Regions from separate parts of the Thauera sp. DNT-1 genome, predicted to be linked through region 1. Evidence: predicted binding sites of a transcription regulator. Region 1 holds the regulator's gene; each other region holds the start of a gene.
The links. Region 1 encodes FNR, which switches genes on or off when oxygen is low (the NO sensors DNR and NnrR bind a similar motif). Its sites were predicted from a motif close to TTGANCTAGNTCAA; they were not measured.

Region 2: a site for FNR is predicted at 4,161-4,174, ahead of paaN (phenylacetic acid degradation protein PaaN). Genes of this name have one in related genera too.
Region 3: a site for FNR is predicted at 4,718-4,731, ahead of feoB (ferrous iron transport protein B). Genes of this name have one in related genera too.
Region 4: a site for FNR is predicted at 5,503-5,516, ahead of ACZ5PP_RS01120 (hemerythrin domain-containing protein). Genes of this name have one in related genera too.

The regions. Positions count from the first base shown of each region.
Region 1 is NZ_AP043752.1:4,065,664-4,073,011, reverse strand. It holds gene ACZ5PP_RS18820 (arsenic resistance protein) at 1-97, opposite strand, end outside; gene ppa (inorganic diphosphatase) at 561-1,088, opposite strand; gene ACZ5PP_RS18810 (heavy-metal-associated domain-containing protein) at 1,179-1,388, opposite strand; gene ACZ5PP_RS18805 (sulfite exporter TauE/SafE family protein) at 1,435-2,145, opposite strand; gene hemN (oxygen-independent coproporphyrinogen III oxidase) at 2,217-3,608, opposite strand; gene fnr (fumarate/nitrate reduction transcriptional regulator Fnr) at 3,749-4,489, shown strand; gene ACZ5PP_RS18790 (SirB2 family protein) at 4,526-4,906, opposite strand; gene ACZ5PP_RS18785 (Crp/Fnr family transcriptional regulator) at 4,989-5,672, shown strand; gene ACZ5PP_RS18780 (MBL fold metallo-hydrolase RNA specificity domain-containing protein) at 5,714-7,123, opposite strand; gene ACZ5PP_RS18775 (universal stress protein) at 7,259-7,348, shown strand, end outside.
Region 2 is NZ_AP043752.1:4,351,048-4,358,395, reverse strand. It holds gene ACZ5PP_RS19995 (ABC transporter substrate-binding protein) at 1-985, opposite strand, end outside; gene ACZ5PP_RS19990 (IclR family transcriptional regulator) at 1,184-1,999, opposite strand; gene paaY (phenylacetic acid degradation protein PaaY) at 2,083-2,700, shown strand; gene paaX (phenylacetic acid degradation operon negative regulatory protein PaaX) at 2,799-3,749, opposite strand; gene paaN (phenylacetic acid degradation protein PaaN) at 4,223-5,890, shown strand; gene paaG (2-(1,2-epoxy-1,2-dihydrophenyl)acetyl-CoA isomerase PaaG) at 5,901-6,695, shown strand; gene paaH (3-hydroxyacyl-CoA dehydrogenase PaaH) at 6,692-7,348, shown strand, end outside.
Region 3 is NZ_AP043752.1:2,015,050-2,022,397, forward strand. It holds gene ACZ5PP_RS09345 (TonB-dependent receptor) at 1-953, shown strand, start outside; gene ACZ5PP_RS09350 (DUF1513 domain-containing protein) at 1,012-2,190, shown strand; gene ACZ5PP_RS09355 (hypothetical protein) at 2,429-3,112, opposite strand; gene ACZ5PP_RS09360 (hypothetical protein) at 3,617-3,913, opposite strand; gene rpsD (30S ribosomal protein S4) at 3,910-4,521, opposite strand; gene feoB (ferrous iron transport protein B) at 4,795-6,759, shown strand; gene ACZ5PP_RS09375 (ferrous iron transport protein A) at 6,772-7,026, shown strand; gene ACZ5PP_RS09380 (acyl-CoA synthetase) at 7,174-7,348, shown strand, end outside.
Region 4 is NZ_AP043752.1:245,114-252,461, reverse strand. It holds gene ACZ5PP_RS01130 (DUF748 domain-containing protein) at 152-3,952, opposite strand; gene ACZ5PP_RS01125 (MFS transporter) at 4,122-5,390, opposite strand; gene ACZ5PP_RS01120 (hemerythrin domain-containing protein) at 5,573-6,031, shown strand; gene ACZ5PP_RS01115 (DUF2249 domain-containing protein) at 6,028-6,246, shown strand; gene ACZ5PP_RS01110 (hypothetical protein) at 6,243-7,348, shown strand, end outside.

The DNA of each region.
Region 1 (7,348 bases):
CGACCGGCGCGAGCAGCCCGAAGCCGAAGCCGAGCACCATCGCCATCGGGATGGCGAGGATCAGGTTCTTGTTGATCTTCATCAGCAGCGCAAGCATGGATCCCCCGTTTTCGTCATTCGCACGCGCCCTGCCAGGACGCGACCCTCCGATGACGATAGCAAGCACGATGCCAGGTCACGGCGCGTGTGGGCGTCTCCGCTCGGCCTCCTGGGGGCACGTCTGACGGCGCGCCTCTATCCCGCGCCCGGGGCACGCCGGTTTCCGTAGGAGCGGCGCAAGCCGCGAACAGGGCCACGCAGGGACCGACGCGGGCGCCCCCCGGATCACCGCCGCATTCGCGGCTTGCGCCACTCCTGCACGAGACCTCGCAGGTGGCAGCCGCTGTAGGAGAAGCGCAGGCCGCGAACCCGGCCCCTGCCCCGCGACTCGGCTGCCACATCAGCCCCCATGGCCGACAAGGCACTGCCAATCCCGTCAGTGTCACGTCAGCCGCGCCGTAAACGGCCGGGGCCCACGCATGCGTGGGCCCCGGGTCATCCGGAAACGTGCGTTCCCGGGATTACTTCTTGGCAGCCGCCAGGCCGTTCACGATCTCGGCCTTGGCATCCTCGACCGTGCCCCAGCCCAGGACCTTGACCCACTTGCCGGGCTCGAGGTCCTTGTAATGCTCGAAGAAATGCACCGTCTGCTTCATCAGCAGCTCGGGCAGGTCGTCGGTGGTCTGCACCTTGTCGTACAGCGGGGTCAGTTTCGACACCGGCACGGCAACGACCTTGGCGTCGACACCGCCGTCGTCTTCCATCTTCAGCACGCCGACCGGACGGCAGCGGATGACCACGCCAGGCTGCAGCGGGAACGGGGTCACGACCAGCACGTCGACCGGGTCGCCATCGCCGGCGATGGTGTGCGGGACGTAGCCGTAGTTCAGCGGGTAGCGCATCGAGGTGCCCATGAAGCGGTCGACGAAGACGGCGCCGCTGTCCTTGTCCACCTCGAACTTGATCGGATCGCCCTGGGCGGAGATCTCGATGATGACGTTGATGTCGTTCGGCACGTCCTTGCCGGCGCTGACCTGTTCGAAGCCCATACATCCCTCCCGTGGAAAAATTGTGCGCGGATTATAGGGGGAAACCACAATGTCTTGCACTGCGACGATGCCCCCGGCTAAGGCTGCCGATCAGGCCGGGGAATCGAAGCCCGCGCCCTCGACCGCGGCGCGCAACGCGTCGATCGACACCTTGGCCGGATCGTGGCGCACGGTGGCGGATGCGCCTTCCAGCGACACCCGCACGTCCTCCACGCCGGGCAGCGCCTTCAGCACGCCGGTGACGTTCTTCACGCAGCCGCCGCAGCTCATGCCTTCGACCTTGATCGTCGTTTCGTTCATTTATCCAGGACTCCCGATGGGTTGAAAGGGGCGTGCCGTCGCACCCTCAGGTCACGCACACCACGCCGCGCCACAGGTCGCCACCGAGCGAGGGGGCGTGGTACAGCCCGAACAGGCCGAAGCCGAGCACGAGGAGCCCGGAGGCCAGGCGCACCCTCGGGTGGCGGGTGATGTCGCGGAAGCGTTTGAAGAGCATGCCTGCCAGCAGCAGGTTGGGCAGCGTGCCCAGCCCGAAGGCCAGCATCAGGCCGGCGCCGCGTGCACCCGATCCGGTGACGAGCGCAGTGGCGAGGATGGAATAGGTGAGCCCGCAGGGGATGAAGCCCCACAGCATGCCGAGCGGCAGCGCCTGCCCGACCGAGCGCGCCGGCAGGAAGCGCCGGGTGGCGGGCTGGATGCGCCGCCACAGCAGGTGACCGACGCGCTCGATGGGCGCGAGCAGGCGGGTGAAGCCGGTGAGGTAGAGCCCGAGCGCCACCAGCATCAGGTTGGCGAGCACGTACAGCGTCATCTGCACCGGCAGCATGCCCTCGTAGAGCAGGCCGACCGAGCCGAGCAGGCCGACACAGGCACCGAGCAAGGTGTAGGTGCCGATGCGCCCGAGGTTGTAGGCCAGGTGCAGCGGCCACTGCGGCCGGCTGCCGGGCACATGCACCTGCATGCTGAGCGCGCCGACGATGCCGCCGCACATCGACACGCAGTGGGTGCCGCCGAGCAGGCCGATCAGGAAGACGGCGAGATAACCGGTTTCGGGCATGAAGAAGAAAAGGGCCCCGCGGGAAATGCGAGGCCCTCATTCTACGCTGCGGTGCGCAATCCGTGCGGCGTTCAGATCACCCGCGAGTAGCGCTGGCGCTCGCGGTCGGCGCGCAGGTAGCGGTCGAACACCATCGCGATGCCGCGCACCAGCAGGCGGCCGCCGGGCTGCACGCTGATCCAGTCGCCGTCGATCTTGACCAGCCCGGCCTTCTCCATTTCCTGCAGATCGGCGAGTTCCTCGGCGAAGTACTCGCGGAAGTTGACCAGGTAGGCGATCTCGATCGACTGCATCGAGAGCTCGAAGTGGCACATCAGCGCCTGGATGATCGCGCGCCGCAGCAGGTCGTCGGCGGTGAGCTCGATGCCGCGCAGCACCGGCAGCTCGTCGCGGTCGAGCGCGTCGTAGTACTCGTCGAGCGTCTTCACGTTCTGCGCGTACACCGGACCGATCTTGCCGATCGCCGACACCCCGAAGGCGAGCAGGTCGCATTCGGCGTGGGTGGAATAGCCCTGGAAGTTGCGGTGCAGGCGGCCCTGGCGCTGGGCGATGGTGAGCTCGTCGTCGGGCTTGGCGAAGTGGTCCATGCCGATATACACGTAGCCCGCCTCGGTGAGCCGGCGGATGCCGAGCTGCAGTAGCGCGAGCTTGGTGTCGGCCGTGGGCATGTCGCCGCTGTTGATGCGGCGCTGCGGCTTGAACAGGCCCGGCAGGTGAGCGTAGCTGTACAGCGAGATGCGGTCGGGCGAGATCTCCAGCACCTGGTCGAGCGTGCGGTCGAAGCTGGTCGGGTTCTGCCGGGGCAGGCCGTAGATCAGGTCCATGCTCACCGATTTGAAGCCGTTGGCGCGCGCGGCGTCGATGACCAGCTTGGTCTCGTCGAAGCTCTGGATACGATTGACCGCCTGCTGCACGTCCTCGGCGAAATCCTGCACGCCCACGCTCATGCGGTTGAAGCCGAGCTCGGCGAGCAGCTTCACGGTGTCGAAATCGACCTTGCGCGGGTCGACCTCGATCGAGTATTCGCCGTTGGGCACCAGCGTGAAGTGCTCGCGCACCGCCGCCATGAGCTCGCGCATCTCGTCGTGCGACAAAAAGGTCGGCGTGCCCCCGCCGAGGTGGAGCTGGGTGACCTGGCGGCTCCCCTCCAGGCAAGCGGCCTGCATCTCGATTTCTTTCGCGAGATATTTCAGGTACTTGGCCGAGCGCCCATGATCCTTGGTAATGATCTTGTTGCAGGCGCAGTAGTAGCAGATCGTGTTGCAGAAGGGGATGTGGAAGTATAATGAGAGCGGTTTGCTTACGCCGCCCACCGCCCGCTTGGCCAGCCAGGCCCGCAGCGCCTCTGCATTGAAGGCTTCGACGAAGCGGTCCGCCGTGGGATAGGACGTGTAGCGCGGCCCGTTGATGTCGAATTTGCGGATCAGTTGCGGGTCGAAGATGAGGTCGGTCTGGCTTTTCATGATCTTGCTGGCGGGCTGTCTGCCGAACAATGGCAGAAGCCTCCGTAATGTTGGTTGACTTGGGTCAACGGGTGTGATTAGCAATCCCGCCACTCCAGCGCAGGCGTCTCTAATGTCAGGAAAGCAGGATTATCGTGCAGATGAGGGCTAGCGTGCCAATTACCGTGGATGGGCTCAAATCGGCCTGTTCGCAGTGCAACCTCGTCGAGTTGTGCCTCCCCTTCGGAATGTCCGATCGTGAGCTGAGCCGGCTCGACGAACTGGTGGGCGCGCGCCGCAAGGTCAAGCGCCAGCACAATCTCTACCGCGCCGGTGACTCTTTCGAGGCGATCTACGCGATCCGCGCGGGCTCGTTCAAGACCGACGTGCTGCTCGAGGACGGTCGCGAACAGGTGACCGGCTTCCAGATGACCGGCGAGATCCTCGGTCTCGACGGCATCAGCACCGAGGCCCACAGCTGCAACGCGGTGGCGCTCGAGGACAGCGAGGTGTGCGTGATCGCCTACGACAAGCTCGAGCAGATGTCGCATGAGATCGAGGGCTTGCAACTTCAGTTCCACAAGGTCATGAGCCGCGAGATCGTGCGCGATCACGGCGTGATGATGCTGCTCGGCTCGATGCGCGCCGAAGAGCGCCTGGCCGCCTTCCTGCTGAACATGTCGCAGCGCTTCACGGCGCGCGGTTTCTCGCCGAGCGAGTTCAACCTGCGCATGACGCGCGAGGAGATCGGCTCCTACCTCGGACTCAAGCTCGAGACGGTGTCGCGCGCCTTCTCGCGCTTCCAGGAGGACGGGCTGATCGCGGTGCAGCAGAAGCACGTACACCTGCTCGACCTCGCCGGCCTCAAGCGCCTGATCCAGCACCAGCACGGCGCGCGCTGAGCACGCCGTGGCCGGGACGACCCGGGGCTCGACGGCTCAGGCGAGGTAGCCGGCGACGTTCTTGCTCAGCGCCACCGACACGATCCACGCATAGACCAGGATCGCGCCGGCGAAGGCGGCGAGCCGCACGCCACGGGTACGTCCGCGCTTGAGCGCCAACGTGCCGAGCAGGATGTAGGCGAGCAGGCCGATCACCTTCGCCGTGACCCAGCCGGCGCTGAAGGGGTATTGCCCGATCATTACCGCCAGCGTGATCGCAGACAGGAGCAGCGTGCTGTCGACGAGGTGCGGCAGGAGCCGCGTCAGGCGGTGCTGCAGCAGGGCGTTGCCGGTGAGCATCCAGATGCCGCGCAGCAGGAAGCCGGCGGCGCTCAGCACGACGCAGGTCACATGCAGGTTCTTGATCAGGTAGTACATCCACGATCCTAACGAAAGCCGGTCAGGGCGCCGCTCGACAACCGGCCGAATTGAAATTGCGTCCCCAGACGGAGAGTTCCAGATGCCCAACACGACCCCGCTCGACATCCCCTCCCTGCTGCGCCGCATCCCGCTGTTCAGCGAACTGTCGGAGGCGGACATCCAGCTGGTCGCGCGCTACACCCGCGAGCGCCAGGTCGCCCGCGGCGAAGTGCTGTTCCAGCGCGGCGACCTGCCGCACGGCTTTTACTTCGTGGTCTCCGGCCAGGTCAAGCTCGCCTTCTCGTCCTCGCAAGGCACCGAGAAGGTGGTCGAGATCATCGGCCCGATGCAGAGCTTCGGCGAGGCCGTGATGTTCATGAACCACCCCTACCCGGTCTTCGCCGAGGCCCTGAGCGAGACCGTGCTGGTGCACGTCGGCCAGGCGGTGGTGAGCGAACTCATCGACCAGGACTCCACCTTCGCGCGCAAGCTGCTCGCCGGCATGGCGATCCGCCTGCACGGGCTGATCCAGGACGTGGAGACCTACTCCTTGCGCTCGAGCACCCAGCGCGTGATCGGCTACCTGCTGCAGGTGGCCGACAACGACGCACCCTGCGAGATCGCGCTGCCGACGAGCAAGCAGGTGATCGCCTCGCGCCTCAACCTGACGCCCGAGACCCTGTCGCGCATCTTCCACGACCTCAGCGACGCCGGCCTGATCACCGTGCAGGGCAAGCGCGTGAGTCTGCACGATCCGGTACGGCTGTCGCGCTACAACGCCTGAGCGGCCCTCGCCGCCCTCCCGGTCCGCTTGCGCGCGGACGCTCACTCGAGCACGACCGGCACGCCGGGCCGCGCCGCCTCGACCCTGCTCCAGCCCAGTTCGCGCTCGACCGCCTCGACGAAGGCGGCGGAGGCGGCCGGCTCGCCGTGCGCCACGAAGGTGCGCCGCGGCGCCTCGCCGAAGCCGCGCAGCCAGTCGAGGAGTGCGGGCTGGTCGGCGTGGGCGGAGAGCCCGCCGATGGTATGGATGCGCGCACGCACCGGGATACGTTCGCCGAACAGGGTGACCTGGTGCGCACCGTCGACCAGCCGGCGGCCGAGCGTGCCGGCAGCCTGGAAGCCTGCGATGACCACTGCGCACTCGCGCCGGCCGAGGTTGTGGCGCAGGTGGTGCTTGATCCGACCGGCATCGCACATGCCGCTTGCCGAGATCACGACCAGCCCGCCCGGCACCGCATTGAGCGCCTTCGATTCCTCGACGTCCTGCACGAACCGCACACGGAAGCGTCCCGAGTTGGCCTCGGCCCAGGCGTAGAGCGCACGCGTCTCATCGTCCCAGAGGGCGGTGTGGCGCACGGTGAGCGCGGTGACCGCAGAGGCCATCGGCGAGTCGACCACGACGTCGAGCCGGGCGATGCGTCCGGCGCGCACCAGGTCGGCGAGCACGAACAGCACTTCCTGGGTACGCCCGACCGCGAACGCCGGGATGATCACGTTGCCGCCATCGACCTCGAGCGTGCGCCGCAAGGCGAGCGCGAGCTCGTCGCAGGTGGCGGCGAAGGAGCGGTGGGCGCGGTTGCCGTAGGTCGACTCGACGCACAGGTAGTCGGCCCGGGCGATCCGCACCGGGTCCCGCAGCACCGGGCGCATCGGCTGGCCAATGTCGCCCGAGGCGACCAGCCGGCGGGTGTGGCCGCGCTCGCCGACGTCGATCTCGAGGATCGCCGAACCGAGGATGTGCCCGGCGTCACGGAAGCGGCAGCGCACGCCCGGGCCGGGCTCGATCCAGTCGTCGTAGTCGGTGGGGACGAAACGGCCCAGACTGGTACGCGCCTGCTCCACGGTGTAGAGCGGGGCCACCTCCGCCCGGCGTGCCATCTTGCGCGAGCGCGTGTCGCGCAGCGCCCACTCGGCCTCCTTCTCCTGGATATGGGCGGAATCCATCAACATCACGCCGAGCAGATCGACAGTGGCCGTGGTGGCGAAGATGCGCCCTCGATATCCCAGTGCCACGAGGCGCGGCAGCAGGCCGGAGTGATCGAGATGGGCGTGGGTGAGGAGCACGAAATCGATGTCGCGCAGCTCGAAATCGAGGGCGTCGCGGTTCTTGCGGTCGGCTTCGCGCCCGCCCTGGAAAAGGCCGCAATCCACCAGAAATGCACCGCGCTCGTGATCGACCCGCAGGCAGGAGCCGGTGACCTCGCCCGCAGCGCCAAGGAAGGTGAGCATCATCGCTGGCCTCGCCGATCTTTCAGGGGTTCCCACTGTGCCCTTCGTGATCGCTCGACGGCTTGATCATGATCAATCATGGCGGACCCCATCCGCTCGCTATAATCGAAGCACGACACACCACAGGGAGCGTACGTCATGTTCAAGCACATCCTGGTACCGACCGACGGCTCGGCACTCTCGGACAGCACGGTCGCCCGTGCCGTCTCCTTCGCGAAGGAGACCGGC
Region 2 (7,348 bases), 290 kb from region 1:
AGCCCGGCTTGGCCGCCTTGAGCGCGGCAGGGACGGCCGCCTGCAGCAACACCCCGGCATCCCACGCGTAGGCCCCGAAGCTCGACACCGAGCCCGCGCCGTTGGCGGCCTCGTACTTCTCCACGTAGGCCAGCGCGCTCGCCTTGACGGGGTGGCTGTCGGGCAGGCTGCGCGCCATCTGCACCGGGCCGACCGGCAGCAGCGTGCCTTCGCAGTCCTTGCCGCAGATGCGCAGGAAGTCGTTGTTGGCCACGCCGTGGGTCTGGTAGATCGGCCCCTTGTAGCCGCGCTCGCGCAGCGTCTTCTGCGGCAGCGCCGAGGGCGTGCCCGAGCCGGCGATGAACACCGCGTCCGGCTTCACCGACATCAGCTTGAGCGCCTGGCCGGTCACCGAGGTGTCGGCCGGGTTGAAGCGCTCGCTGGCGGCGATCTCGATGCCCTTGGCTTCGGCCAGCTTCTTGAACTGCTCGTACCAGCCCTCGCCGTAGGCGTTGGCGAAGCCGATGAAGGACACCTTCTTCACCTTGTTGGCGACCATGTGCTCGACGATCGCCGACGCCATCTGCTGGTCGTTCTGGGGGGTCTTGAAGACCCAGCGCTTCTTGTCGTCCATCGGCGCGACGATGCGCGCCGACGCGGCCATCGAGATCATCGGCGTCTTCGTCTCGGCGGCGACGTCGACCATGGCCAGCGAAGCGGGGCTGGTGGTGGAGCCGATGATCACATCGACGCCGTCCTCGACGGTCAGCTTGCGGGCGTTCTTGACCGCCGTGGTGGTGTCGGAGGCGTCGTCGAGCACGATGTAGCTCACCTTTTCGCCGCCGATGGTGGCCGGCAGCAGCGCGATCGTGTTCTTTTCCGGGATACCCAGCGAAGCGGCGGGGCCGGTGGCCGAGAGCACGACACCGACCTTGATCTCGGCATGGGCGGCAGTGGCGGCGAAGGCGAGGCCGAGGGCGGCCAGCAGGGTGTTACGCAACTTCATGGTGTCTCCTCCAGTGGTTGTGCGGTGCGAGGGGGCCGGCGCGCCGGGGGCGCAGCGCTCGGGGCGCGCAAGTTCTGCATTGCAGAACGCGTTCTAGTTATTAGAATTGATACAAAAGATTCCGTCAAGCAGAAACTTTGTATCAATTCCAAAAGTATCCGGCTCCTGCTGTGCGCAACCTCCCGCCGCACCCACCCCTCAGGTCGCGTGGTCGCCCGACTCGACACCCGGGAGAAGGGTCGCGCCGAGTCGCCGCGACAGCGCGTCGCAGGCCTCCTTCAGCGCCTGGAGCACGGGACTGTGCGGGAGGAGATCCAGCGTGCCCTCGACGCCCACGAGGGCGATGCTCATGTTGATCTCGTTCTTGAAGTTGAACACCGGGGCCGCCGCAGCCTCGACGCCGCGGGCGAAATAGCCGCTGGAAATCACCGCCACACCCCGCGCGCGGACCTCGGCGAGCAGCCGGCGCGCGTCGTCGAGGGTGGCAAGGCCCGCGGGCACCCGACCGGATTCGAGCTCGGCGCGCAGCAGCGCTTCGGTCTGCTGCTCGGGCAGCCATGCGGCGAAGACGCGCCCGGCGGCCGAGCTCAGCAGGCTGAGGCTGGTGCCGGTCAGCACATTGACGGTGATCGGACGACGGGGACGCTCCCAGCGCACGACGACCGGCCCTCGATCGCTCCAGACGGCGAGCGCGACGGTCTCGTTGGTGAGATCGCGCAAATCGCCGATCGCGCTCAAGCCGAGACGGATCCGGTCGACGCGGTCGAGGGCGACCAGGCCGAGGTTGAGGGCGAAGGGACCGAGGTCGTAGCGCGAGGTGAGCCGGTCCTGTTCGACGAGTCCGCTGCGGATCAGGCTGACCAGATAGCGGTGCGCCTTCGAGGGCGGCATGTCGGCGGCCTGGGCGATGTCCTTGAGCATCATGGAGCGCTTGCCGGTGACCATGGCGCGGAGGATGCTCATGCCCACCTCGAGAGATTGCACGCCGTGCTTGCCGTCGAGTTCGTCGCTCATCGAAGCCCCCTCACCGATAAAATTACTTATTGAAGAAATCTTTCCTTTATATGTAACATAAGTCCGAGCGGAGGAGAACAAGGATGAATCAGCTGAAAGTCTATGCGATCGACGGCATCGTGCCGGTGGTGGATCCGACCGCCTACGTGCACCCGTCGGCCGTGCTGATCGGCGACGTGATCGTGGGCCCGGACTGCTACGTCGGGCCTTGCGCAAGCCTGCGCGGCGACTTCGGGCGACTGATCCTGGAGCGCGGCTCGAACCTGCAGGACACCTGCGTGATGCATGGCTTTCCCGGCACCGATACGGTGGTCGAGGAGGACGGACACATCGGCCACGGCGCCGTGCTGCACGGCTGCAGGGTGGGCCGCAACGCCTTGGTCGGCATGAACGCCGTGATCATGGACAACGCGGTGATCGGCGAGTCATCGATCGTCGCCGCGGCGGCCTTCGTCAAGGCCGGCGTCGAGATGCCGCCGCGCATGTTGATCGCCGGCATGCCGGCCAAGGCGATCCGCGCGCTCTCCGAGGAGGAGATGCGCTGGAAGAGCTCCGGAACCGCGACCTACCAGGACCTCACCCGCCGCAGCCTGGCCACGATGGAAGAGACCGTGCCGCTCGCGACGGTCGAGCCCGGGCGCAAGCGCATCCACATGCCGGACGTGGTGCCGCTGGTGGAACTGCGGAGGCGGGAAGGCTGAGGCCGGCGGCGCACGCAGGGCGGCACGGCCATGAACGCGTCCCGCACGCCCCCACCCCGGTCGCCGCGCGCCGACCGGCGGGAAGAGGCTGGCGGCGCTCAGGCGGCGCCGCGCAGCGGGTCGGCGTCCTGGAAGCGCGCGAGAAGGCGGGGCGACGCCTCGGGCGTGCGGCCGTCGGCGAGGCGGAGGTGAGCGTCGATATGGCGCTCGGACGGCACCAGCAGCCGACGGTAGAGTTCGCGGCACAGCAGCCGCGCACGCTGCCCCGGCCAGTCGCTCGCCAGCAGCACGTCGGGCAATCCGGGATCGCGCAGCAGCAGGCGGCGGTAGTCGTGGATCAGCAGCATCCGCATGAGGAAGGCGTTCTCATCCCCGGACTCGCTGGCGCCATCGCGGAGCTGGGCCAGCACGGGCTGGTAGCAGTCGACGAATTCGCGGTAGGTCTGCGCCAGGCGCTCGAGATTCCATGCCGCATGCACCAGGTCGGCGTCGCTGGCCGCCGCACCCAGGGCCGCATCCGCAGCCATCAGGGGCTTGAGCCGCGGCAGCAGCCCACCCAACCCCTCCCCGACGAGCGCGTCGAAGGCGGTGATGAGGTCCGCGCTCGGATGCACGAAGCAGTCCCCGTCGAGGGCGCCGAAGCCCTGCCAGAACAGCGCCCTGCGCAGGCGTTCGCGGTCCTTGGCCGCAAGCTCGCCGACGGCGAGGATCAGCCGCCAGCGACGATCCCAGCCCTGCGCAGCGGAAGCGTAGATGCGGCGCGACGCCTCCTCGATACGCTGCAGACCGGAAGGCGTCAGCATATAGTCCGTACGGCGGCCGCAAGGCTCGCTGACCAGCCATTCATCGCGCGCAAGCCGAAACACCGATGTGCGGACGAGACGCTCGTTGAGCCCAAGCGGCTCGAGCAAGCGGATCAGGCTGCCCAGCCAGATGCGTCCGCCTCGGGGCAGCACGGCGTCGCCGAAGACGGAAATGATCAGCGACCCGGCCTGCACGCGATCTTGCTTGCGGAACGCTTCAAGGCGATCTTGGATGGAAGTGGTCACGGACGAGCTTGTTCGCGCTGCGGTTGGGGGCCAGAAGTCTATCGATTCCGGGCAGATGCGCCTAGCGCCGGAGCGCGCTTTCGAGGCCGCCGCACTCGCGTACGCAAGGCTCGAGGACGAGCGCCACGCCGATTCCGCGGGCACGAAGCCTGGATGCGTGCGGGCGAGTGCGCGGGAGGGCAAGGCAGCAAGGAGATTAATACGATACTAATACTACATTTTTATATGTATTTTTGTATCACATCAAGCCCAAAGCAGCGGACGCCATGGGTTTTTCGACTGGCTACGGCTGCCGGAACACCCCGACAATTTTCACATATACCACTGTTTATAAACGACTTCCTTATATTTAAACGTGTTTCGCCTATCAAAACTTGAGGTGATCACCCCCTCAAGAATAGATACCTAGTATTGACATTTATCAAATCGATTTGTATCGTTTGAAGCACAAGACCACCCACTCGGAGAGACCCATGCCCCACCCCTTGCTCGAAAAGCACCGCGCCACCCTCGAAAGCGCCCTCGACGCCATCGCCACGCGCGGCTATTGGTCTGCCTTCCCCGAGATGCCGAGCCCCAAGCTCTATGGCGAGGCGGCGCCGGACGAGGGCAAGCGCGCCTTCGAGGCGCACCTGGGCAAGCCGTTCGAGCTCGGGCAGCCGGGCCAGACGGGCTGGCATGGCGGCGAGAGCTCGCCCTATGGCGTGGCGCTCGATGTGCGCTATCCGGTGTGCGACCCGGAGACGCTGATCGCCGCCGGGCTCGAGGCGATGAAGGGCTGGCAGGCGGTGGGCGCCGACGGCCGCACCGGCATCTGCCTGGAAATCCTCCAGCGCCTGAACAAGCAGAGCTTTGAGATCGCCCACGCGGTCATGATGACCACCGGCCAGGGCTGGATGATGGCCTTCCAGGCCGGCGGCCCGCACGCCCAGGATCGCGGCCTCGAGGCCGTGACCTACGCCTGGCGCGAGCAGAGCTTCGTGCCGGCCGAGACCACCTGGGAGAAGCCCCAGGGCAAGAACCCGGCGCTGGTCATGAAGAAGCACTTCCAGATCGTCGGCCGCGGCGTGGGCCTGGTGATCGGCTGCGGCACCTTCCCGACCTGGAACACCTACCCGGGCCTGTTCGCCGCGCTCGCCACCGGCAACGCGGTCATCGTCAAGGCGCACAGCAATGCCATCCTGCCGGCGGCGATCACCGTGCGCACGATCCGCACCGTGCTCGCCGAGAACGGCATCGACCCCAACCTGGTGAGCCTGTGCGTGGCCACCCAGCGCAGCGTCACCCAGGCGCTCGCCACCCACCCGGCGGTGCAGTCGGTCGACTTCACCGGCAGCAACGTGTTCGGCCAGTGGCTGATCGACAACTGCCGCCAGGCCCAGGTCTATGCAGAGCTCGCCGGCGTGAACAACATCGTCATCGACTCGACGGACTCCTACAAGGCGATGCTGGGCAACCTCGCCTTCACGCTCTCGCTGTATTCCGGCCAGATGTGCACCACCTCGCAGGCGATCTTCGTGCCCGCGGGCGGGATCGACACCGAGGACGGCCACAAGAGCTACGACGAGGTCTGCGCCGACCTCGCCCGTGCGGTCGAGCGCTTCCTGTCCAAACCCGAGGTCGCCCACGCCGTGCTCGGCGCGATCCAGTCCGCCGACACCGCCGAACGCATCGACATCGCCAACAGCGGCGCGCTGGGCAAGGTCGTGCTGGCCTCGCAGAAGCTCGACAACCCCGAGTTCCCGGGCGCCAAGGTGCGCACCCCGGTGCTGCTCGCCTGCGACGCCGCCGACGAGAAGGCCTACATGGAAGAGCGCTTCGGCCCGATCAGCTTCATCGTCAAGGTCGCCGACACCGCCGCAGGGATCGCGCTCTCCGAGCGTGTGGTCAGGACCCACGGCGCGCTCACCGTCGGGCTCTACTCCACGAGGCAGGACGTCATCGACGCGATGACCGAAGCCACCTGGCGCGGCAAGGTCGCGCTGTCGATCAACCTCACCGGCGGCGTGTTCGTGAACCAGTCGGCGGCCTTCTCCGATTACCACGGCACCGGCGGCAACCCGTCGGCCAACGCCTCGTATTCGGATTCCGCCTTCGTCGCCAACCGCTTCCGCGTCGTCCAGCGCCGCTACCACGTCTGAGGATCCGTCCGTGGAATACAACAACATCCAGTTTGCAGTGGAGGCGGGCGTCGCCCGCCTGACGCTGAACCGCCCCGACAAGCTCAACAGCTTCACCGGCGAGATGCACGCCGAGCTGCGCGACGCGCTCGACCGCGTCCACGCCGACAAGGCCGCGCGCGTGCTGGTGCTCACCGGCGCCGGCCGCGCCTTCTGCGCCGGCCAGGATCTGGCCGATCCCGACATGGCGTCGGTGGGCGGCAAGATGCCCGACATCGGCAACGTCGTCGAAAAGAACTACAAGCCGCTCGTGCTGCGCCTGCAGAACCTGCGCGTGCCCACCATCGCCGCGGTCAACGGCATCGCCGCCGGCGCCGGCGCCAGCGTGGCGCTCGCCTGCGATCTGGTGGTGGCGGCGAAGTCGGCCTCCTTCCTGCAGGCCTTCAGCAAGATCGGACTCGTACCCGACACCGGCGGCACCTGGTTCCTGCCGCAGCGCGTCGGCATGGCGCGCGCGATGGGCCTGGCGATGCTCGCCGACAAGCTGCCCGCCGAGAAGGCCGCCGACTGGGGCCTGATCTGGGCGGCGTACGACGATGCCGAGTTCGCTGCAAAGGTGGACGCGCTCGCCGCGCAGCTCGCCGCCATGCCGACCAAGGCCCTGGTGCGCACCCGCCAGGCCATGCACGCCGCGGCCGGCCATACGCTGGAGCAGCAGCTCTCCTTCGAGGGCGGCTTCATGCGCGAGCTGGGCTGGAGCCCCGACTACGCCGAAGGCGTCGCCGCCTTCATGGAAAAGCGCGCACCGAAGTTCACCGGGGAATGAGCGTGACCGACACCCAGATCTCCAAGTCCGCCGCGCAGCCGCTGCCCGCCTCGGCTGTCGTCGCCGTGGTCGGCACCGGCGCCATGGGCGCCGGCATCGCCCAGGTGGCGGCCGCGGCCGGCCACGTGGTCAAGCTGCTCGACAACCGTCCGGGCGCCGCCGCCAAGGCGATCGAAGGCATCCGTGCCCAGTTCGGCAAGCTCGCCGACAAGGGCAAGATGAGCACCGAAGCCGCGCAGGCGGCCGCTGAACGCCTGATCGCCGTCGACCAGCTGGCCGAGCTCGCCGACGCCGCACTGGTGGTCGAGGCCATCGTCGAGAACCTCGAAGCCAAGCAGAAGCTGTACGGCGACCTGGAGAACATCGTCGGCGCCGACTGCATCTTCGGCACCAACACCTCGTCGATCTCGGTGACCTCGATCGGCGCCGCCCTGCAGCGCCCCGAACGCCTGGCCGGCCTGCACTTCTTCAACCCGGCGCCGCTGATGAAGCTGGTCGAGATCGTCTCCGGCCTCGCCACCGCGCGCGTGGTCGCCGACACCCTGTTCGCCACCGCCGCGGCCTGGGGCAAGACGCCGGTGCATGCGCGCTCGACGCCGGGCTTCATCGTCAACCGCGTCGCCCGTCCCTACTACGCCGAGGCGCTGCGCATC
Region 3 (7,348 bases), 2.1 Mb from region 1:
ATCCCGGTGCAGGCCGCTTCTATCGTCCGGGCGCCTTCACCTCGGCGCCGGCGATCACCTACCAGGGCGACACGCTCGCCTTCTACGCCCAGGACACGATCGAGTTCGTGCCGAACTGGAAGCTGACCCTGGGTGCAAGGCATGACTCGCTCGACGCCGAGTATTCCAGCCTCAACTCGCCGCAGCTCGACTTCAGCGAGACCAGCCTGCGCACCGGCCTGTCCTGGCACCCGAACGCATACACCCACTACTACATCAGCTACAGCGACTCCTTCAGTCCGACCGCCGACCTCTACCAGCTCTCCGGCGGCAGCTACCCGGCCGAGCGCAGCAAGGTCACCGAACTCGGCGCCAAGTGGATGCTGATGGAGGGCGACCTCGCCCTGCGCGCCGCGTTGTACCGCGCCGACAAGGAGTGGGAGCGCAACACCGACCTCGAGTCCACCGCCGCAATCCTGACGAAGAAGCGCCGCACCGACGGTCTGGAGCTCGAGGTCGCCGGTCGCGTCACGCCGAACTGGGAGGTCTTCAGCGGCTTCTCGCTGATGGACGCCGAGATCCTCGAAGTCGCCCCGGGCGCGGACGTCCGCCTCGAAGGCCAGCGCCCGCGCAACACGCCCAAGCTCACCTTCAACCTGTGGTCGACCTACGCGCTCGGCGGCGGCTGGAAGATCGGCGGCGGCGTCGAGGCCAAGAGCGACCGCTACGCCTACGTGCCGACGGCTGCCAACGCGAACAGCAACTTCGTCAACGGCAAGTTCTCGCCCAACACGGCACCCGGCTACGCGCGCTGGGACGCGATGCTGGCCTACGAGCAGAAGAGCTGGGCCGCGCGCCTCAACGTCAAGAACATCTTCGACCGGGTGTACTACGACGCGGTGTATGACCAGGGCGGCTTCGCCATCCCCGGCAGCGGCCGCGCGATCATCCTGACCGGCGAATACAAGTTCTGATCCGAGCCTATCGATCGGCGGGCCCCTGCGGGCCCGTCGCTTCCACTGGAACATCCCGATGAACAAACGCGACTTCCTGCGCACACTGGGCGGCGGCCTCTCGCTCGCCCTGCTGCCCCGCACCCTGTTCGCCGCCACCACGCCCGGCGAACTCCCCGCAATCCGCCTGATCGCCGCCTGGCGCAGCCTGCACGACCTTGGCCGCGACGGCGCCTCGCGCGGCGCGAAGGCGGAGGGCAGTACCGACTACGTCGGCATCCTGGCCACCGACTGGCAGCAAGGCCTCGCCCGCATCGAGACCGCGGTCGCGGTTCCCGATCGGGTCCACGGCCTGCTGCCCGACCGCGACGGCGGTTTCCTGGTGTGCGCCAACCGTCCCGGCCCCTGGCTGATGCGCTGCGCCGCCGACGGCGAAGTGCTCGCCCGCCAGGTCCTCGAGGACGAGAAGAGCGGGCGTACGCTCAATGGTCACGCGGCCTTCGACCCCGCGGGCGAGTGGCTGTACACCACCGAATCCGAGACCGGCTCCACCCAGGGCTGGATCGCCGTGCGCCGGCGCGACAGCCTGCGCAAGGAGGCGGAGTTCTCCACCCGCGGGATCGAGCCGCACGAGCTGCTGTTCGACGCCGAGGGCAAGCTGGTGGTCGCCAACGGCGGCATCCTGCGCGCCGCGGGCGACCGCAAGCGCGACCTCGAGCGCATGGACTCCTCGCTGGTGCGGCTCGATCCGCGCAGCGGCGAGCGCCTGGGCCAGTGGTGGCTGAAGGACAAGCGCCTGAGCCTGCGCCACCTCGCCCTCGGCTCCGCGCCGGCAGCGGGCGGCCCTGCGCTGGTAGGTATCGCACTGCAGGCCGAGCACGACGACCCTGCCGAGCGCGCCGCCGCCCCCATCCTCGCGGTGTGGAATGGCGACAGCCTGGCAATCCCCAGCCGCGAGACCGTCGGCGCGGGCTACTGCGGCGACATCGCCACCGGCATGGACGGCGGCTTCTACCTCTCCGCCGAGCGCAGCCATCGGGTAGCGCGCTGGCATCCGGCGGCCCCCGCGCGCCTGGAGATCATCGCCGAGCTGAACAAGGCGGGCGCGCTGGCCGAACTCCCGCTCGACGGTACCCACGCCAGCCTGATCGGCTCACCGCGCGGCCTCGGCTTCTGGCACCCGCAGCACGATCCGATGCTGCTGCGCTGGCCGGTGGAGATCGCGCCGGACAACCACTGGACGCTGGTCGGAGCCTGAACCCCGCCACCCGCCTGGATCGCCGTATCGCGACTCGCGTCGCTCCTACAGGAAGCTCCGAAGCGGGGGTTTTCTGCAGGAGCGACGCGCGTCGCGACATGGAGCGGAGAATTCGCCCCGACGCGTTTCCCGCTTACGGGAAACGACCGCCACGACGACCCGCGGCTCTCGAGAAAACGCGCTACAAGTTGGTATTTTCTTTGCGAACCCATTCCACCGCGGGCGGGGGATGGGACGCTCAGAACTCCCAGGCCACGCCCACGTTGGCGATGTTGCGATCGTTGCCGCGACCGACCGCGCCAGAGATCTTCACGCCCTCGGCGATCGTGTAGCGCAGACCGACCTGGCGATCCGGGCCGGAATGCTCCGCACCGAAGGTCTCGACGACGAAGTCGAGCTGCTCGCCGAGCGGCACGTCGAGGCCGATGCCCCAGAAGTCGAGGTCCTCGTCGTCGCGCGCCCACTCGCGGCCGAGGTTCACATGCACCCGCGGGCCCTGCTCGAACGCCCAGGTCGCCAGGCCGGCGAGCGCGTCGACACGCGAGGAGTCCTCGCCGCTGACGCGCTCGCGCCCATACTCGTATTTCAGGCCAGCCGAAAGCCCGCGCTCGGACTGCAATGGCACCCATTTGACCGCCGCGCCGACGGCGCGGATCTTCGCGTCTGGATCGGCGTCACGATCCTTCCCGCGGCCATAGCCCACCTCCACTTCGACATTGTCGATCGGACCGAAACCGGCCGCGCCCTCGTAGCCGCGCACCGCGTCGTCGCGGCTCCAGCCGAACTCGAGCTTGGCGCCGCCGCGCTCGAGCGTGCCGGCATCATCGACCGCCATCGGGCGTTCGGCGAGAGCCGGAGGGGAACACAAGGCGAACAGCGAGGCCAGCACGATCGGGCGCAGCCCGGACTTGCGTTGAGACATGACGATTCCTTTGCAGGGAGAGGTGGACAAAGACGGGCCGCCCACACGAGCGGCCCGAAAAGGGATGCGCAACTCCGAACGACCGGGGCTACGAGGTGATCGCTAGACAAGACCCACGCCGTCGATGCGGCAGGGACGCCCGACACTCGGGCCTCGGACGTGCCCGCATGCGCCCGGAGGGGCTTCTTACTCGAACACCTGGCCAGACACGGAAAGGGCTGTGCGGCCATGTTCGAGCACCGCATCGCGATCGAGCTTCCCGGAATATTCGGCCCCCGCCTCAATGCAGCCGATGATCGCGGTCGCCGGGCCTGGGGATGGGTTAAAAAATATTAACCGCAACAACAATCATTACCGTTTGATAATCATCAACAGCGCGCGGGATTCCGGCTTACTTTGCGCGCCGCGGACATCCCTTGCAGGGCTTGTCCTTCCTGCAGCATTTCTTGCTCATGGACTTCTCCTCGTGGAATGGAAAGGACGGACACGATCGAACCGGACTGCTCAGTGCAGCGCCCGCGGATCATGGCCGCCATCGCCCGCATCGCCCAGCATTGCATAGGCCTCCCACTCCGCCACCAGCCGGGCGGCGCAGTCGCGCACGCAAGCGGAAAGGCGCTGATCGCTGCCGATCACCCGGAAGTGACCGGCGATCGCCTGCGCCAGCGCGGGCGAGCGCCGCGCCGGGAAGCGCGACAGCAGCTGCAGCACCGCCGCCAGCGCGAGCTCGGGATGGGTGTCGTACTCCGGCCCCGCGTTCGCGGCAACCCTTCGCCGGCTGGCGGATGAATGCGCGCTCACAGCCGCACCGCGTAGTACTCGACGACCTGCTGGACGTCGACCGGGAAGGGCACCTCGTCGGGCGAAGGGGTGCGCGTCACCGTCGCCGCGAACGCCCCTTGGTCGAAGGCGATCCACTCGGGGCGGGTCAGCGCCGGCTCGGCGAGCGCCTCGACCACCACCGGGATGCGCCGCGCACGCTCGGTAAGCTGGATGCGGTCGCCCGGCCGGATGCGGATGGAGGGGATATTCACCGCCCGCCCGTTGAGCAGCACGTGCTTGTGGCGCACGAGCTGGCGCGCCGCCACCGCGGTGGGCGCGAAGCCGGCGCGGAACACGAAGTTGTCGAGGCGGCGCTCGAGCAATTCCAGCAGCTTGTCGCCGGTCGGGCCACGGTCGCGCTTGGCCTCGCGGAACAGGCGCTGGATCTGCTTCTCGCCGAGACCATAGTTGAAGCGCAGCTTCTGCTTCTCGATCAGCTGCACGCCGAAGCCGGACTTGCGCCTCGGGCGCCGGCCGTGCTGGCCAGGGGGATGGTTGCGCTCACCCAGCGGCTTGCGCGACAGGCCGGGCAGCTCGGCGCCGAGGGCACGCATCACTTTCAGGCGGGGGCCGGTGTATCGGGACAATGGGTTCTCCTTCATTCAGGGATTCTTGCTGCGCCGACGCACGAAGAGCGCCAGCAGGACAGCCTCGAAGTCGAGACAGGGTCGGTTGAATATCGTCTTTGCGAATGATTCGCCATATCGTTAAAATCCGAATCACTGTCAAGCCTCTCTGTCCTGCGGTCCGGACCGCATCGAATACACGCCGGGCGCACGACCTTTGAGCTAGATCAGTAAAAGTCATAATGCGACCCATTATCGTTCTAGGCTTACTCCGCCCTCCGGACACCCGAGTTCATGGACTGCGCCACTTCGCCCTCCTCCCCCGCCGCCGCCGCGCTGCGCACCCTGGCCCTCGTCGGCCACCCCAACGTCGGCAAGTCGGTGCTGTTCCACCGCCTCACCGGCACCTACGTCACGGTGTCCAACTATCCCGGCACCACGGTCGAAGTCTCGCGCGCCACGCCACGCTTCGACCGCGAGGCCTCGCTGCTCGACACCCCGGGCGTGCTCGCCCTGCCCTCGCGCAGCGACGACGAGCGCGCCACCATGCGCGCGCTGCTCCATGAGGACATGCGCACGCTGATCCAGGTCGGCGACGCCAAGAACCTGCGCCGCACGCTCAACCTCACCGCGCTGCTGGCCGAACTCGGGGTGCCGATGGTGATGGCGCTCAACATGACCGACGAGGCCAAGGCGCGCGGGGTCACGGTGGATGCCGCGGCCTTGTCGGAGGCACTCGGCGTGCCGGTCGTGGCGACGGTGGCGACCGGCGGGGAAGGAGTTTCCGCGCTCACCGAAGCGCTGCAGCGTGCGGCGGTGCCGGCACCACTGCTGCGTTACGACCCGGTGCTCGAACGCGACATCGCGCGTGTCGAACAGCTCATCCTGGTCAACTGCCCGCACCCGCGCCTGGCCGCGCGCGGGCTGGCCATCCTCGCCATCGGGCGCGACCCGGAGGTGGACGCCTGGCTCGCCGCGCAGGCGAACAGTGCGACCGTGCGCGCCGTGCTCGCCGAACTCACCGCCGCCACCGGCCGCGACTCGCTCCCGGCGCGGCTCGCGCGCGAGCGCGGCGGCGCCGCCGAGGCGCTCGCGCGCACCGTCACCCAGCAGGCTGCCGGCAAGGACCGCACGCTGTCGATGCTGCTCGGCCGCGTCGCGGTGCACCGGCTGTGGGGCTGGCCGATGCTGCTCGGCGTGCTGTATCTGGTGTATCTCTTCGTCGGCGACTTCGGCGCCAGCACCCTGGTCGGGCTGCTCGAAGAAGACTTCTTCGGCGAGGTCCTCAACCCGGCGGTCACCGAGTTCGTCACGAGCCACATCTCCACGCCCTGGCTGGCCGACCTGATCGTGGGCGAATACGGCCTGTGGACCATGGGCATGACCTACGCGCTCGCGCTGATCCTTCCCATCGTCACCACCTTCTTCCTCGCCTTCGGCGTGCTCGAGGATTCGGGCTACTTCTCGCGCCTGTCGGTGATCGCCAACCGCATGTTCGCCGCCATCGGCCTCAACGGCCGCGCGGTGCTGCCGATGGTGCTCGGCCTGGGCTGCGTGACCATGGCCACGCTCACCACCCGCATCCTGCACACCCCGCGCGAGCGCCTGATCACCATCTACCTGATGGCGCTGGCAATCCCGTGCTCTGCGCAGCTCGGCGTGGTGCTCGGCCTGCTCGGCGGCATCTCCTTCGGCGCCACGCTGATCTGGGTGCTGGCGATCGTCGGCGTGCTGCTGTTCACCGGCTGGCTGGCGAGCAAGGTCGTGCCGGGCCGCCGCGTGCCGCTCGTCACCGAACTGCCGCCGATGCGCATGCCGGTGCTGGGCAACGTGCTCAAGAAGACCGGCGGCCGGCTCAAGTGGTACCTGATCGAGGTGATCCCGCTGTTCCTGATCGGCACCCTGATCATGTTCGGGCTCGACCGCAGCGGCGCGCTGCCATGGATCATCGAGGCCGGCGAGCCGCTGGTGGTGGGCTGGCTCGGCCTGCCGCCGGAGGCGAGCGCCGCCTTCGTGATGGGCTTCCTGCGCCGCGACTTCGGCGCCAGCGGGCTCTTTGCGCTGCAGAGCGAGCTGTCGATGATCCAGGCCGTGGTGGGCATGGTCACGATCACGCTCTTCGTGCCCTGCATCGCCAGCCTGATGATGATCATCAAGGAGCAAGGCATGAAGGTCGCCCTGCTGATGCTGGCGATGATCATCCCCACCGCCTTCCTGATCGGCGGCCTGCTCAACCACGGCCTGCACCTGATCTTCTGAGGAATCCGCGCCATGAACGCCACACACGTCCAGCCCCACGAGCGCATCCGCCTGATCGGCACCCCGGTCGGGCGCATGGTGCGCATCGACGACTTCGACGACGAGATCGACCCGCTGCAGCGCGAGCAACTGCACGCCTACGGGCTCTCTGCCGCGCACGCGGTGAAGGTGCTGCAACAGCAACCGATGACGGTGCTATTGTGCGAGCACGTCGAGCTCGCGATCGAGCACGCGGTGTCGCGCCATATCTGGGTGCAGCCCGCCTGAGCGCTCCAACCTGCCTTCGCAAACGTTGCGCGCGGGAGAACTGCAGACAAGACCGACGCCATCCTCCATACTATACAGTATGGACCGAACCCCGCGTGGGACGCCGGCCCGACCAGTTTGTTTGACAATGAACGGGAGAGGAAAAGGATGTCGCAAAACGCATATCAGCAAGGCCTCGACAAGAACGCGGCCAACTACGTGCCGCTGTCCCCGCTGAGCTTCATCGAGCGCACCGCCATGGTCTATCCGACGCGCACCAGCGTCGTCCATGGCACGCTCGCCTACACCTGGAGCCAGACCTACGAGCGCTGCCGCCGCCTCG
Region 4 (7,348 bases), 730 kb from region 1:
AAACGTCGCGCGGGGAGAAAGCATCGAGCGTGGAAAAGACATCGCACGCATGGAGGAAACGGCACGCGCGTGGGAAACCTCCGCGTCGGGAAGGCGTCACGCCTGGACACCCTCCCGTAGGAGCGACGCAAGTCGCGATTTTCACGGCCGATCAGCGTAGCGAGAACTGCACCTCGCCGCCCTCGCCGAGCGCCTCCACCTTCGGCTCGAGCACGAAGACGCGCTCGCCGGGCACGCCCCCCTCGCCCGCCAGCCAATCCCGCACGACCTGCGCACGTGCGCGCGCCAGAGCCAGCAAGTCGTCGTCACCGACCTTCGCGTTGGCGCGCATCAGCGCCTCCATCTCCGGCACAGGAATGTCCTTGACCATGCCGACCAGGTTGCGCTCCTTCTTGAAGTCGGCGGCACGGTAGGCTTTCTTCAGCAGCTCGGCGTACTCCGCCTCCCCCACCTCGACCTCCTCGATCGAAGGCGCGGCCTGACCCTTGGCGATCATCGCCTTGAGCTTCTGCGCGCGCACCGCGTTGGTCAGCGCCGCCTGGCGCAGGCCGTCGAGGTCGGAGGCGGGGTCGGCACGGCCGACGATGTCCAGGCGCAAGGTGGGGCGATCGACCAGCGCCTGCGCGAGCGTCTTCAGCCTGCCCTGCTCCGCCTCACCCAGGGTGGCCGTGCCCGCGGCGAGGTCGAGCTGCGAGAGCTCCTCGCCGCCGCCGAGCGCCGAGCCGAGCAGCGCAAAGGGCGAGGTGATCGCCTTGCCGATCAGGTTGAACAGCATCTTCATCACCAGGCCGAACACGCTGAACTGCGGATCGTCGAGCGTGCCGCTCACCGGCAGGTTGAGGTCGATCTCGCCGCGGCTGTTCTTGAGCAGCGACACCGCCAGCTGCACCGGAAGGTTCACCGCATCCGGGCTGTCCACCGCGTCACCGAAGGTGAGCTGGTCGAGGAAAATGCGGTTGGTCGCGGTGAGCTGGCGGTCGATGATCTTGTAGTTGAGCTCCGCCGACAGCTTGCCCTTGGCGATGCCGTAGCCGACGTACTTGCCGGAGTAGCTCGACAGCCCGGTGAGCTCGAAATCCTTCACCGAGGCAAGGATGTCGAGGTGGGCATCCTGGCGGAAGGGGTTGAGCTCGCCGGTGATCGACAGCGGCGCGCTCTTGTCCACCTTGCCGACGATCTCCACCCTGGCGAGCTTGTCCGAGCTCGTGGAGAAGCCGGTGATGGTGCCGGCGAGCCCGGTCAGGTTGGCGTCGTAGTTGGGGCGGACGAAGCGGTCGCTGAAGGCGACGTTGCCGCGCTTGAGCTCGATGCGGTCGATGCGCACCGGCGGGGGCGGCGGGCCTGGGGGCGCGATCGGGGAAGTACGCTGGCCGTCGGCGGCCGCCCCACCCTGCATCTCGCCCTGCTCGACCTCCTTCGTGTGCGCGACGGCAGCCGCCGGCTTCGCGGCCGCTTCGGACTCACCCTTGACGCCGCCGATCTCGCGCAGGTTCAGGCGGCCCTGGCTGTCGAGGATCAGGCGGGTGTAGAAATCGTCGAGCGCGATGCGCTTGACGCCGAGCGAGAGGGGCTCAAGGCGCGCGTCGATACCGCCGATCGCGAGCGTGCGCCAGCGCAGGAAGTCGGTCGCGTTCAAGCGATCGACCGAGGCGAAGTTCGCCACCCCGACGTCGCCGCTGAAGCTCGCGAGCAGCTTGCCGCGGCGGTCGGTGTCGAGCTTGAGCCGGCCCTTGGTGGTGAGGTTGCCGCGCGAGATCGCGATCTTGGTCTGCTCGAGCACGTAGGGCTGCAGCGGCAGCAGGTCGACGTTGCGTAGATCGAGGGCGAGATCGGCCTTGAGCGGCGCGATCGTCAGCGGCCCCGAGGCCGCCACCTTGCCGCGCTTGTTCAGCATGGAGTCGAGCTTGAACTGGATGGCGTCGCCCTTCGCGGTGGAGAAGCCGTCGAGCTCGAAGTCGATGCCCTCGAGCGTGGTGAGCACCGGCCGCGCCACGCTGCGATCGTCCAGCCGCACCGAGGCGCCGCGCAGCGCGAACTTATCCACCGCGATCACCCAGTCGGGCTCGGCCTTGTCCTTGGCCGCCGGCGCGGAAGCTGCCCCCTTCGCCGGCGGCGGCACGAGCGCCCTAACGAGGTCGAACTCGCCATCCTTGGTGCGCACGGCGGAGACCGCCGCCCCCTGGAGCGCCACCCCGCCGATGCGCACGCTGCGCCCGGCGAGGTCGACCGTGGCGCTGCGCACGTCGAGCGCCGGCAGGCTCAGCGCCGGCGTCTTCGCATCCTTCAGCAGCAGCGCGAAATCGCGCAGTGCGAGCGCCTCGGCGCTGACCTGCACCGCCGGCGCGCCGTCCTTGCCGAGCGTCATGCGGTATTGCGCACCGCCGCTGAGACTGCCCTCGCCGATCGAGGCGCCGGGCATCGCCGCCGCCAGGTAGGGCGCATAGCGCGGCAGGCGGATCGACTCGAACTGCAGGCTGCCCGAGTACTCGAAGGGCGCCAGGCGCAGCACGTCCTCGTGGGTGAATTTCTCGCCGGCATCGGTGACGTAATCGAGGCGGATCTCGGCCGGCAGCTCGCCCTCGGTGGCGAGATCGCGCATGTCGAGGTTGATCGCCTCGATGCGCGCGCGGAAGGGCTCGGCCAGGCCGCGGTCCTCGAAGCGCACCACCCCGTCGCGGATGCGCGTGAGCGCGAGCAGGAAATCCGCTCCGGCCGGGGTTGCGTCGCGGGCATCGGCCACCGTCTTGCCGTCCGCCGGGGCGGCCGGCGTGGCGACGCCTGCGTCTGCCTGGGCTGCACCCGCGGCCGGTCCGGAAGCCGCCTTCTGCGCGACCTGCGCGGCGGCCTTGCCCCCTTTCGCAGCCTTGCCCTTTGCCTTCCTGGCGCCTTCGGCGGCCGGAGGCGATATCAGCCCGAGCACGTTGAGCCCGCCGTCCTTCAGCCGCACCAGGTCGAGCTCCGGACGTGCCAGGCGCAGCCGGGTGAAGTGCCAGCGCCCGATCATCGGCTGCACGTCGGCGAATTCGAGCTCCACCTCGTCCGCGGTCGCGACCGGCGCGCCCTCGCGATCCTGCAGCACCAGCTTGTGAACCTGCAGCGGACCGCGCAGGGAGAGCACCGGCGCACCCTCCACCGTCTGGCTGAACGAGAGCTCGAGATTGGTCGTCAGCAGCGCCGAAGGAAGGCGGAAGCGCGGCTCGATCGGCAGGTAGGCGATCCAGGGCGTGAGGTCGAACTCCTTCAGCGAGACGTCGAGGATGGTTTCTTGCGATTCGGCGAAGGGCTTGGTGCGCGCGTTGAGCAGCAGCGCGTCGCCGTTGAGCTTGGCCGAGAGCGAGGGTTGCACGAAGACATCCACCCGCACCGGCAGGTTGGAGACGAAGGGCACGCCGACGCCCAGTTCGGAGAGCTCGTGGGTGATGCCGCGCACGCGGTCGTCGACGCGCACAAGGCCGTCGCTGATGCGGATGTTGCCGATCGAGAACAGCGTCGGCGGCGTGTCCTCGGCGGGTTCCTCGCTACCGAGCGCGGCGATGCGCTCGAGCACGTCCGTCCAGTTGTGGCGACCCTCGGCTTCGAGCGCGACATGGACGCGCGGCTTGTCGAGGGCGAGCTCGTGCAGCACGATGCCCTTGCGCAGCAGCGACTCGAGCTCGAGGTTGGCGCGCAGCGATTCGAAGCCGAGCGCCTCGGCGCTGCCATCGGCCTCCATGATGCGCAGTCCGCCCACCTCGGCAGTAAGGCGGAAGGGGTTGATCAGCACGCGCTCGACGACGACCTCGCGCCCGAGCGTCTCGCCGAGCAGCTTCTGCGCGTAGTGCCGCGCCACCGGCGGCACGGCGAGGTAAGCGGTGGCCGAGAGCGCGAGCAGGATCGCGACCGTCCACAACGTCCGACGCAGCCCCTTGCGCCGAGGCGGCTGCACGGTCGAGTCGGTCGTGGGTTCAGACATGGGAAACTCCATCAGGATGAATTCGTCGCCGGAACTGCCCGGACATCATGCGGCGGGAGCCCGCCTGGCATGCGCCGGAGCCCGGCCGGGCGTTATTTTGCGCCGCTTTGTGGCGCTCGGGTAAGGAAGCTGTGCACACGCAACACGGTGAGACGGTCCATGCGGGCATTCAAGCCTCGCCCTTGGACGGCCTCGCCGCCGGGCGTCCGAGCAGCGGCAGATAGGCGAGCGCCTGCAGCGCGAGCAAGGCTCCGAAGCCCCAGGCCAGCGCGCGCGCAAGCTCCACACCCATGCCTCGCATGAGATCGAGGCCGATGCCGAAGCCCCACTGCACGCAGAAGGCGCCGGCGAACGCCATCAGGTTGAGCGCGGTGCTGACACGGCCGAACAGCGCGGGCGGAAAGGCGCGCGCCGCCGACAGGTAGATCTGCGAGTTGGCCGCGGTGAGCAGGCCGAATGCGGTCCACAGCGGGAGCACCGGCAGGTCGGACCACAGGATCAGCGCCTGCACCACCAGCATCATGCCGTAGCCCGCGCGCAGCAGGCCGAGCGGCTGGACTCCGGCGCGCGCCAGGCGCACGCCGAACACGCCCACCGCGAGCTGTCCGGCGAGGTTGCCGAGGTTGAGGGCCACCAGTACCGTCGCCGCACCGGCGATGTCGAAGCCGTTCACGTTCATCACCCACGGCACCACCCACAGGCTCTGCAGCGCCATGAAGCCGCCGACGAAGAACACCGAGGCCGCCGCATGGCGCAGGAAGGCGGGCGCGGCGAAGATGCCCGCCACGACGCGCAGCGCGGCCGCCAGCGAGGCCTCGCTACGCGCCGCTGGCGAATCGGGCAGCGCGCGCAGCGCCAGCACCGCGGCAAACAGGGACACCGCGGCGATGATCCAGAACGCCCCGCGCCAGCCCAGCACCGGCAGCACCGCCGCGAGCGGCACGCTGGCTGTGAGCGCGCCGAGCGAGCCCGAGGCCATGATGAAACCGATCATCGAGCTCTGGCGCTCGGGCGGATACCACAGCGTGAACCCCTTCAGCGCCGCCATCAGGCAAGCCGACACCCCCAGGCCCACCATGGCGCGTGCGCCCGCGAGCGCGCCGAGCGAGTCGGCCATGGCGAACAGCGCGCTGCCGAGCGCCGCGAGCAACAGCAGCGCGGCCTCCACCCGCCGCGGACCGAAGCGGTCGAGCGCGATCCCGACCGGAATCTGCGCCGCGCCGAAGGCGAGGAAATACGCGCTGGTCAGCAGGCCCAGGCTGGCCGCCGACAGGCCGAGCTCGTCGGTGAGCCGCGGCGAGATCACCGCGTTGACCGTGCGCAGCAGGTAGGACAGGTAATAGCCGAGCGCGAACGGCACGAACACCCGTACCCAGCCGCTCGTCGAGCCGCCCTTGCAGCCGTTCTCCGCCCCGCCCGACCGCCTCGTCCGGACCACCCGCGTCCCCTGCGAAAAAGCGCGCATTGTGCCTGCAAGCGCCGTGCCGCCCAAGCGATGCGGACTTTGATGCACGACAAACAGTTGTCAGTCCAACGCAGCCGGGATGCCCTTGACCTGCATCAATGCCGTTTGTCGCCCCCTGCGGAGAATTCGATACACCCGCCAGAGAGGAGACTCCGATGAATACCATTTCCGAACTCATGACCCACGACCACCGCGACTGCGACGGCATCTTCGCCCGCGCCGAGGAGCTCGCCTCCGACGGCGACTGGGCCGACGCTGCCGAAGCGCTGAAGAAGTTCGCGGACGCGCTCAACGCCCACTTCGACGCCGAGGAGAGCACCCTCTTTCCCGCCTTCGAGCAGGCGACGGGCATGACGCAAGGTCCCACCATGGTGATGCGCCATGAACACCAGAACATGCGCGACACCCTGGCCGCCCTGCAGTACGCCCTCGACAAGCAGGACGCCGACGACTTCGCCGGCGAGGCCGAGACGCTGCTGATCATGATGCAGCAGCACAACATGAAAGAAGAGAGCGTGATCTACCCGATGCTCGACAGCCGCCTGCCCGGCGACGAGCAGGAGCGCCTGTCGGCCTCGGTCGGCAAGCACCTCGGCGAGGCCCGCGCAGCATGAGCGGACGTGTCGTCGATGCCCGCGGCCTCGAGCCGCCCGAGCCCTTCGAGCGTGCCATGGAGGGCCTGATGGCCCTCGGCAAGGACGAGGAAATGCTGCTCATCCTCGACCGCATGCCGCACCCGCTGCTACGCATCCTCGATCGCGATGGCTACCGCCACGCCGAGGCCTTCCGCGACGACGGCGCCGTCGAGATCCGGATCCGCCAGCGATGATGGGGCCGGGCCTCTCCTACGACGACACGCCGCCGTTCTCGGCACCGATCCGCTTCTTCCTCACCGCCCCGCTGTTCGGCGTGGCGGCAGGGCTGACGCTGATCTTTGGCGGCGAGATCCTCGTCTCGCGGTGGACGCCCGGCGCACTCGCCATCACGCACCTCTTCGCCGCCGGCTTCATGTTGCAGGTGATGCTCGGCGCGTTGCTGCAGGTCATGCCGGTGGTGGCGGGCGCGAGCATGCCCGCGCCGCTGCGCATCGCCGGCATCACTCACCTGGCGATGGCGCTCGGCGCCGCGGGGCTCGCCTTCGGACTGGGTGCCGGCGCACCCGGCGTCCTGCTCGGCGGCGCCGTGCTGCTCGTGGGCGGACTCTTCGTGTTCCTCTCCGCCGCCGCGCTGGGCCTCAGCCGCGGCGCACGCACGGGCAACAACACCCGCACCCCGCGCGATCTGCGCATGGCCTTCGCCGGCCTCGTCGTGACCGCGGTCCTCGGCTTCAGCCTGGTGCTCGTGCTCACGCGCGGCGTCGCCCTGCCGGTGCCGCTGCCGACCGTGGTGAACCTGCACGCCGGCTGGGGCTGGATGGGCTGGGCCGCAGTGCTGCTCGCCGCCGCGAGCTGGGTCGTGGTACCGATGTTCCAGATCACCGCTGCCTACCCGCAGCGCTTCACCACGCTGTGGGCACCGGCGGTCACCGCCACCCTCGTGTTGTGGACCCTCGCCGAGTATCTCGCAATCGATGCCGCGCGCTTCATCGCCATCCTCGCACTCGGGCTGCTCGGCGCCGGCTACGCGGGCACCACGCTGTACCTGCAGGCACACTCGCGGCGCAGCAAGCCCGACACGCCCTTCCTCGCCTTCCGCGAGGCTATGTACTCGGCGCTCGCCGGCGTCCTGGTGCTGGCGATCTCGCTGTGGTCCGACGCCGACTGCTGGCCGATCCTCGCCGGCGTGCTGATCCTGCACGGCGGTTTCGGCGGCACCATCACCGCGATGCTCTACAAGATCGTGCCCTTCCTCGCCTGGCTGCACCTCACCCAGGCCGGGCTGAAGGCACCGAACATGAAGAAGCTGCTGCCCGACACCCCGATCCGCCGCCA